DNA from 4 places in the Fictibacillus sp. B-59209 genome. Region 4 is predicted to be linked to each of the others. Evidence: riboswitches for the same ligand, from Rfam matches in the RefSeq annotation. Region 4 holds a riboswitch; each other region holds the start of a gene.
The links. Region 4 has a riboswitch for S-adenosylmethionine ahead of mtnW (2,3-diketo-5-methylthiopentyl-1-phosphate enolase). Riboswitches for the same ligand answer to the same signal wherever they lie in the genome.

Region 1: linked by a shared signal. The riboswitch ahead of P4361_RS20075 (hypothetical protein) and the one ahead of mtnW (2,3-diketo-5-methylthiopentyl-1-phosphate enolase) in region 4 are both predicted to bind S-adenosylmethionine.
Region 2: linked by a shared signal. The riboswitch ahead of P4361_RS07370 (LLM class flavin-dependent oxidoreductase) and the one ahead of mtnW (2,3-diketo-5-methylthiopentyl-1-phosphate enolase) in region 4 are both predicted to bind S-adenosylmethionine.
Region 3: linked by a shared signal. The riboswitch ahead of P4361_RS16775 (methionine ABC transporter ATP-binding protein) and the one ahead of mtnW (2,3-diketo-5-methylthiopentyl-1-phosphate enolase) in region 4 are both predicted to bind S-adenosylmethionine.

The regions. Positions count from the first base shown of each region.
Region 1 covers NZ_JARMMC010000028.1:51,647-53,845, forward strand. Annotated here, with positions in the region: gene P4361_RS20065 (MFS transporter) at 1-372, shown strand, start outside; gene P4361_RS20070 (universal stress protein) at 393-812, shown strand; gene P4361_RS20075 (hypothetical protein) at 899-1,099, opposite strand; SAM riboswitch class I at 1,525-1,630, opposite strand; gene P4361_RS20080 (threonine synthase) at 1,703-2,199, opposite strand, start outside.
Region 2 covers NZ_JARMMC010000009.1:44,024-46,222, forward strand. Annotated here, with positions in the region: gene prmC (peptide chain release factor N(5)-glutamine methyltransferase) at 1-843, shown strand, start outside; SAM riboswitch class I at 1,091-1,189, shown strand; gene P4361_RS07370 (LLM class flavin-dependent oxidoreductase) at 1,352-2,199, shown strand, end outside.
Region 3 covers NZ_JARMMC010000020.1:71,694-73,892, reverse strand. Annotated here, with positions in the region: gene P4361_RS16785 (general stress protein) at 1-179, shown strand, start outside; gene P4361_RS16780 (phosphatase PAP2 family protein) at 273-920, shown strand; SAM riboswitch class I at 947-1,062, shown strand; SAM riboswitch class I at 1,145-1,258, shown strand; gene P4361_RS16775 (methionine ABC transporter ATP-binding protein) at 1,355-2,199, shown strand, end outside.
Region 4 covers NZ_JARMMC010000018.1:503,718-505,916, reverse strand. Annotated here, with positions in the region: gene P4361_RS15435 (pyridoxal phosphate-dependent aminotransferase) at 1-651, shown strand, start outside; SAM riboswitch class I at 739-847, shown strand; gene mtnW (2,3-diketo-5-methylthiopentyl-1-phosphate enolase) at 1,163-2,199, shown strand, end outside.

The sequences.
Region 1 (2,199 bases), on a different contig from region 4:
ACAGTAAAATCCATGTGTGCGATGCTGATCTTATTCGCATTGACACTGCTGGCTATGGGAATCTGGACAGAATCAAGCACAGTGGTCATCGTAGCCGTTATCGTTGCCGGTCTTTTCCTTGGGACAAACAATACATTGATCACAACAGCTGTTATGCAGGTAGCACCGGTTGAGCGGGCAACCGCCTCGGCTGCCTACAGTTTTGTACGTTTCATCGGTGGTGCGATCGGACCATGGCTTGCCAATAAACTGGCTGAAACCTATTCACCACATGTACCATTTGTAACGGGCGCGATTTTTGTTCTATTCGCCATGCTGGTTGTTGCGTTTGGCCGTAAACATCTTGCTCATGTGGATTCAATTTCTCATTAAAGGAAAGGAAGGTCTCTACAATGTACAATAAAATTCTGATTGCCTTTGATGGTTCAGCTCCTTCTGCTCGCGCTCTTCAGCACGGAGTGGAACTGGCTCATAAGATGAATACTGAAATGGTTACAATTCTGCATGTAAATAAAAACCTTCCTTTGCAGGAACCGCTTCTTAACTTTGATCTGGATGAGATAATGGAAGAAGAGGACAAAGAACTATTGCAGCCTGCCATTCAGTATCTCTCTGAATCAGGAATTCCCTATGAAACGCAAGCCTATAACGGGGAGCCTTCTCAGATCATCACTTCGTATGCAAAAAAACACGAGTACGATGTCATTGTCATGGGGAGCACAGGTAAGGGGTTTATAAAAGAAGCCTTATTGGGAAGTGTCAGCCATCAGGTAGCTCATGCAGCAGAATGCCCGGTGATTATCGTTAAATAATAAAAAAATCGGTTCCCTTCAGATAGGGTACCGATTTTTTTGTTGGATCCAGAATGCTCCAGATCCAGCTCATTTTATATTTCCGTTTAAGCTGTCCAGCCAGGCTGATACAAATACTTTACGTTCCCCCCACCGCCCGGGACGATGAATCCGCGGAATGCTTTCTTATCCTCTTGCTTTACAAGAACCTCACGAAAGACAAAAAACTCTTCTTTAATAACGACGTATTCACTAAGATTCCCGCTGCGCAGATCAGAAAGAATTTCATTGGCCATTTGTTCGTTCAATCTGAATTCCTCCATTAAATAAGATTCCTTTATTAGTACACCATAACCTGGCCGGCTGTGTCCAATTCTTTTCAACACCTGATAAGGGGCTTTACATAAACTTCCGTTTGAAACAAAGACTATGCAGAACTGCTATCTTCATTAAATTGCTTTGAAAAGGATTTGTGACGATGAAAAATATGTTCCGCGTTTATTTCTTGGATTGGAAAGACATTTTGACAATTCCCTCTGCAGCTCTGCTGATAAAGCTTTTAACAAAAAAATAAACGCCGTCATTTTCATGATGAAGCGCCTTTGGTTGACCAATCAGCAATCCTTATATTTCACAGTAAATTAGTTGGTTTTTTTGCATAAATAAAAACCTCTTCTTGCGGAAGCAAAAATACGCACAAGAAGAGGTTGAATCGCCATCGTAAGTTATACTCTTCTTATCATTCAAGCGTTTTGCTTGTGGAATTGGCACAGTGCTCATAATTGAGTCCGCTGCCGAGGCTTCAAAGGGCCAGATCCCTCCACCTCTCTAAATAAGAAATATAAGATAAATGTATTATATTGGATTCAATTATAGGGATTTCCATCTTATTGTCAAGACAATAACTCATTTTATTTTCGAATGATTTCTCCAGGCTCTAAAACGGGAGGATCTACAGAAACCGAATCAGGGTATTTAATCCCCTGCCCAGTATTTAGGCATATCACCTTTTCATCTGCTTTGATCCAGCCATTTTCCCTCAATCGTTTTGAGGCGGCAAACACAGCCGCTCCTTCCGGACAAATAAAACTTCCTTCAAGCTCTGCAGTTTGGCGCTGAGTAAAGCTAATTTCATCTTCTGAAACGGCAACGGCGCATCCATCCGTTTCATAAAGTGCTTCAAGGACAAGAAAATCTCCGATCGCTTTTGGAACATTGATACCAAAAGCGGCTGTCTCAGAATTTTCCCAGAACTTCGATTCACTCTTGTGTTCTTCCCATGCTTTTACGATCGGTGCACATCCTTCAGCCTGGACAGCGACTAAACGCGGCAGTCTGCTTCCTTTAAATAAGCCCAGTTCCCTGAATTCTTTCAATGCTTTATATATGCCAATCAGCCCCACTCCTC
Region 2 (2,199 bases), on a different contig from region 4:
CTGAACTGGGCTTCATCTTTTTTAACGAAAAAGGGACGGGAACCTCAAGCCGGGGAGCTTCTGCTTCGTCATGTACTTGGCGATCTGAGCCGGACGGAGCTGCTTCTTGGTTTGGATGAAGAGCTTCTTCCAAAGCAGCAAGAGGCATTTGAAGCAGCTGTACAAAAGCATGGCGATGGAGTGCCTGTCCAATACATTATTGGTTTTGAAGAGTTTTACGGAAGACGCTTTTCGGTGAATAAAGAGGTGCTCATTCCTCGGCCGGAAACAGAAGAGCTCGTATATGAAGTGCTTCAGCGCTCCATGATGAGGTTCCCTGGCATAGAAGAGATCCAGACAGTCGATGTCGGGACGGGGAGCGGTGCCATTGCCATTACGCTGGCACTGGAAAATTCTCGTTTTTCGGTAACCACGATCGATATTGCTGAGGAATCCCTGGAAGTCGCAAAGAAAAATGCTGAAGACCTTGAGGCATCTGTTCGTTTTATTCATGGAGACCTCCTTCAGCCTCTGATCGAGGGCGGAGAAAAAGCAGATATCGTTGTGTCGAATCCTCCTTACATTCCTGACCGTGAAATAATGGAGCTTGAGACGATCGTTAAGGATCAAGAGCCTTTCCGTGCACTTAGCGGCGGTGAGGACGGCTACGTATTTTACAGAAGGTTTATGGAAGAGCTGCCCCTCGTTCTGAACGCACAAAGCATTGTTGCCTTTGAAGTCGGCCATGATCAGGGCCAGACGGTGGCTGAAATGCTCAGGGTCACGTTCCCTGGGTCGGTTGTTTCGGTAGTAAAGGATATCAGCCAAAAAGAACGGATGGTTATCGCGGAGATTGGCTTTTAAGAAGAGTGGAAGGGGCTCTCAGCTGTGCTGGGGGCTTCTTTTTTGTGGCCGGAAGAACCGAATTGAACGACACTGGCGCTGAATTGAGCCGAACGGAGAATAATTGAGCGAAACAAGCAATAACTGATCCGAACTGAATTTTTCAGACTTATTCGCCAGTCAAACGCAACTCAATATCATCTATTCTCACATCCTAAAAATTGACGAAATACCTACTTCTATTGTAGGATTACTATTAATTAAATAAATCTTATCCAGAGCGGTGGAGGGACTGGCCCTATGAAACCCGGCAACCTATTTTTAGAAGGTGCTAAATCCAGCAGGAGTAGATCCTGGAAGATAAGATGGAGCGGTCAAAAACTTCCCCTTATCTAAAGGGGAAGTTTTTTTTAGATAGTCGGAGGGTCAGGCCGTTGTCCTGACCGCTCCTCCGCACTGAAGGGATGGACTTTCAGGGTTTCTTTTAGTGGCAGAATGTTTTTAAAAGGCAGAGGGGAGAAAAAGGTAGATGAGATTTGGATTTTGGTTGCCGATCTTTGGTGGATGGCTGAGAAATGTGGAAGATGAGAACATGCCGCCGACGTTTGATTATGGGAAGAAGGTTATTCAGTCCGCGGAAAAATGGGGGTTTGACACGACGCTGATCGCGGAACTGTATTTGAATGATATAAAAGGGCCGGAGCAGGACTCTCTGGAGGCTTGGACAACGGCAGCGGGTCTCGCGGCCGTAACGGAGAAAATAGAAATTATGACAGCGGTAAGGCCGGGATTCCATAATCCTGCTGTAACGGCGAAAATGACGGCGAACATCGACCAAATGAGCGGCGGGAGGTTTACACTTAATGTCGTCTCCGCCTGGTGGGAAGAGGAAGCGAAGCAGTATGGCGGCATTTTTACTGCCCACGACGAAAGATATGAGCGTACGCAAGAGTTTCTTGATGTTCTAAAGGGGCTGTGGACAGAAGAAACCTTCAATTATTCCGGCAAGTTTTATCAGTTTAGCGATACGAAACTTTTCCCTAAACCTGTTCAGCGGCCAAATCCCATTTTGTATGCTGGCGGAGAAAGTGAAAGGGGTAAACAGGTTATCTCTTCCTCCTGTGACGCCTACGTCATGCATGGCGGCACTGTCGAAGAGATCGCCGTTAAGATCAATGACATGAAGAACCGCCGCGGGCAAACAGGGAAAGAACCTTTATCTTCGTTCGGCATGGCGGCCTATGTGATCTGCCGGGATACTGAAGAAGAAGCCCAAGCGGAACTGCAGAGGATTACAGATGTAAAAGAGTCCAGCGCATATGCTGGGTTTAAAGATTTTACGAGCAAGTCGCAGCTTGAACAGCAGATTCAGCTGTA
Region 3 (2,199 bases), on a different contig from region 4:
TTGGTCCGCTGCTTGCTGCTGGTCCATTTGCATCCATGTTTAGTGAGGATTCAGAGGATGATTTAAAAGAAGTTCTCATGTCCCTGGATCTTTCAGAACGGACCGCTGAGCGTTATGTGCAAAAAATAGAACAGGGCAGCATTATGGTTTTCTTAGAAAAAGATGCGGTGAAACTTTAACAATAGAGTAATTCTAATAGGTGCCTGAACGCATAAAATAGTCCGCCACATGAAAGGATATGTACATAAAAGCAAGTTAAAGTGAGGGCGGATATGAAAAAAGAGAATATGGCAATTCTAAGCGGCGTTATGATAATGGGTATTGTAGCTTTAAGACTAATGAACAGGCTTCGTAATGATGATCATTGGATGAAACTTGACGGAATGGGAAGCTTGGCTATATTTTCAGCACGGGGCGGAGGTTTCGTGGATTTCTTTCTGAGAAGTTACTCTTTTCTTGGTTCTGGATTTCTGTTGATTCCTGCCACTATTTATTCTGCATACAGATACAGGAGAAAAGGAAAGAGAAACATTGTTTTTTTATTAATAGCCAACCTGATCGGATGCCGTTTGATTAACTCTGTTTGGAGAAAGAATTGGAAGCAGCGGCCTCCATCCACTAAACCTTTTTACATTAGGTATGGATATCCGAGTGCTCATGCGATGAATGCAACAGCGCTTTATGGTCTTTTTACACTCTTATCAAAAAAGTTTGTTAGAACGAAATTTTGTATATTGGCAGTGCACCTTGGATTTATTTGCTGGAGCAGAATTTATCTAGGCATTCACTATATTACGGATGTACTGGCTGGAGTTGCCGGAGGAGCAATGTGGCTGGCTTTTATGGCTTCAGTGTTTTTATTCCGATCAGAGAACTCCGAAAAAAGATTTGACATCGACTTAGATCATGGTATAAGATAGGTCACATCAAGTAAATATGAACGTGTTTCTTATCCAGAGAGGTGGAGGGATATGGCCCTGTGATACCTCGGCAGCGGGTTTTTCTTTTGAAAAACACTGTGCCAATTCCAGCAAGTTCCTTTAAGGGCTTGGAAGATAAGAAGAGCAGCTCGTTTCCTTATGGATACAACATCTCTTCTTTCTTTAAGAAGAGATTTTTTTATTTAATTGAACATTATATTTGTTTCTTATCCAGAGAGGTGGAGGGATTGGCCCTTTGAAACCTCGGCAGCGGGTTCCCGGTTTAATGGGAATACTGTGCCAAGTCCGGCAAGCGATTAGCGCTTGGAAGATAAGAAGAGATCAGCCACTCATCTATGCGTCAGGCCTCTTCTTGTTTTCAAGAAGAGGCTTTTTTTGATGTTTTAACAGTAGCGAGAAAGGAGATCACATCATTGATTCGATTTGAAGAGGTAACCAAAATTTATGAGAGTGGCAAAAGCCGGGTAAGAGCGTTAAACAATGTGAGCTTTGAGATAAAAAAAGGAGAGATCTACGGTGTTGTCGGATACAGCGGAGCAGGAAAGAGCTCCTTGCTGCGATGTGTGAATCTTTTGGAGAAGCCGACATCAGGGCACGTCTTTGTAGGAGAGGAGGACATGGCAAGATTGTCTCCGAAGGAACTGAGAAAAAAACGGAAAAATATCGGTATGATTTTTCAGCATTTTAATCTGCTGAACGCAAAAACGGTATTTGATAATATTGCGACACCGCTTTATCTTCTCGGCATGAAGAAATCATTCGTTAAAGAGAAGGTGAACGACCTGCTGGAATTTGTTGGCTTGTCCGAGCACGGGCATAAATATCCCGACCAGCTCTCCGGCGGACAAAAACAGCGGGTAGGCATTGCCCGGGCGCTCTCCACTGATCCGGAAGTGCTATTGTGTGATGAAGCAACATCGGCATTGGATCCGCAGACGACCTCCAGTATTTTAAAGCTTCTGAAAAAAATCAATAAGGAATACAACATTACGATTCTGATCATCACGCATGAGATGAACGTCATTCGTGAGATATGCGATTCCGTCGCTGTTATGGAGAACGGAGAAGTGATTGAGAAAGGGAGCGTTTTTGATGTATTTGCAAGGCCACAGACTGAGACGGCAAGGCGCTTCGTCAGTTCAGTTCTTCAGGATGAATTGCCTGAGTCCCTTAAAGACCTATTGAAGAAGCAGGACAGGAATCATCAGATCTTCAGGATTGTATTTACCGGAGCATCCACAGGACAACCGCTGCTGTC
Region 4 (2,199 bases):
AACTATCCGAATAATCCAACGGCGGGAGTAGCCACAGTGCCGTTCTTTGAAGATACAGTAAGCTTTGCTGAAAAGCATAATATTTTAGTCGTCCATGATTTTGCCTATGGAGCCATCGGATTTGAAAACGAGAAACCGGTCAGCTATCTGCAGGTTCCTGGTGCGAAAGAACAGGGTATCGAAATCTATACGATGAGCAAGACGTATAACATGGCTGGCTGGAGAGTAGGCTTTGCCATCGGGAACGAGAGTGTGATTGAAAGCATTAATCTTCTTCAGGACCACTTCTATGTCAGCCTTTTTCCAGCTGTACAGGAAGCTGCAGCTAAAGCACTCCTGGGGCCGCAGGAGTGCGTGGAAAACCTGGTCGCCATGTATGAAAAACGGCGTGATGTGTTTATTTCAGGATTGAAGGAGATCGGCTGGGATGTGACTGCCCCTAAAGGATCCTTCTTTTGTTGGCTGCCTGTTCCCTCAGGATTCACATCTGAAAGTTTTGCAGATTATCTTCTGGAGCATTCACATGTCGTTGTTGCACCAGGCATCGGTTTTGGCAAAGAAGGAGACGGTTATGTTAGAGCAGGGCTATTAACGGATGAGAACAAGCTGAAGGAAGCCGTTGATCGGATAGGTCAGCTAAAATTATTTTGATAGTGTTGAACATTTAAGAGATTGACAGATTTTTTGTTACCTGTCATAATCACAAGTAATTCTAACATTCGAATAATTTTATTTATTCTCTTATCAAGAGCAGGTGGAGGGACTAGCCCTATGAAGCCCGGCAACCGGCTTATCCTTTAGGATAAAAACGGTGCTAATTCTTGCAGCGGCAGCTGACAGATGAGAGGAAGCGGTATCTCTATGTTTATTATGCCTCTTCCCTCGGGAAGAGGTTTTTTAAGTTAAGTGTAAAGCGAGTACAAAATTCAGCTGGCATAGAAGTAATGTCCAGCTCCAGCGCCCAGGGCTGAAAACATGTTTCTTGTTTTCGGCTCAGGTCCTCGGAGGACGAATTGAAAAACACAATTCGTCTTTGGTCGCTTCACTCTTACTTCACAACACAAAAAGCGTGTTGCTGTGTAAGAGTTCCGTCGCTTGTCGGACCTTAGCAGGGCGATTGCGCCTTTCTAATATAAATCTATGCTTTCGGAGGGATTTCAGCATGTCGACAATAACTGCAACCTATCTGGTTCATGATCCAAAAGGCAACTTTGAGAAAAAAGCTGAAGGAATTGCACTCGGACTGACGGTCGGTTCATGGACGGACTTGCCGGATCTTCAGAAAGAACAGCTGCGAAACCATAAAGGCCACGTAGTGGAAATCAATGAATTGCCCGAAGATACGAGGGTAAATCAATACTTTGGCTCGTCCAGAAAACAGGCTCTTCTTAAAATCGCGTATCCTGCCGCTAACTTCACAGCGGACTTGCCGGCAATCTTGACGACTGTTTTCGGTAAACTATCGTTGGATGGAGAAGTAAAGCTGATCGATCTTGATTTTTCCCCTGAATTGGCTTCGGCTTTTCCTGGACCTTCTTTTGGAATTGATGGAATTCGCAATCAGCTAGGGGTTTTTGAAAGGCCTCTTCTAATGAGTATTTTTAAAGGTGTGATCGGCAGGGATCTTCAATATTTCAAGAATCAGCTGAAGGAACAAGCGCTGGGCGGAGTGGACCTCGTAAAAGATGATGAAATTCTGTTCGATAATCCGCTGACACCATTTGAAGAACGAATAAAAGCTGCTAAAGAAGTATTAACGGCAACTGAACAAGAGACCGGACATAAGACACTGTATGCAGTGAATTTGACAGGGCGTACGTATGATCTGAAAGATAAAGCAAAAAAGGCGGCAGAGCTCGGGGCAAGCGCATTGCTCTTTAACGTTTTCGCCTATGGGCTTGACGTCTTGCAAAGCTTAGCAGAAGATCCGGACGTCAGCCTTCCGATCATGGCACATCCTGCCTTATCAGGCGCCATTACACCATCGGAATTTTATGGGATCTCCAACCGTCTGCTTCTTGGTAAGCTGCTCCGCCTTGCAGGAGCGGATCTCGTATTGTTCCCGTCACCATATGGCAGTGTCGCCCTTCGAAAAGAAGATGCAATCGGCATTGCAGGCGAACTGACTGAGAAGGATGCAAACTGGAAAGGGGCATTCCCGGTACCATCAGCAGGAATCCATCCTGGTTTAACACCGCT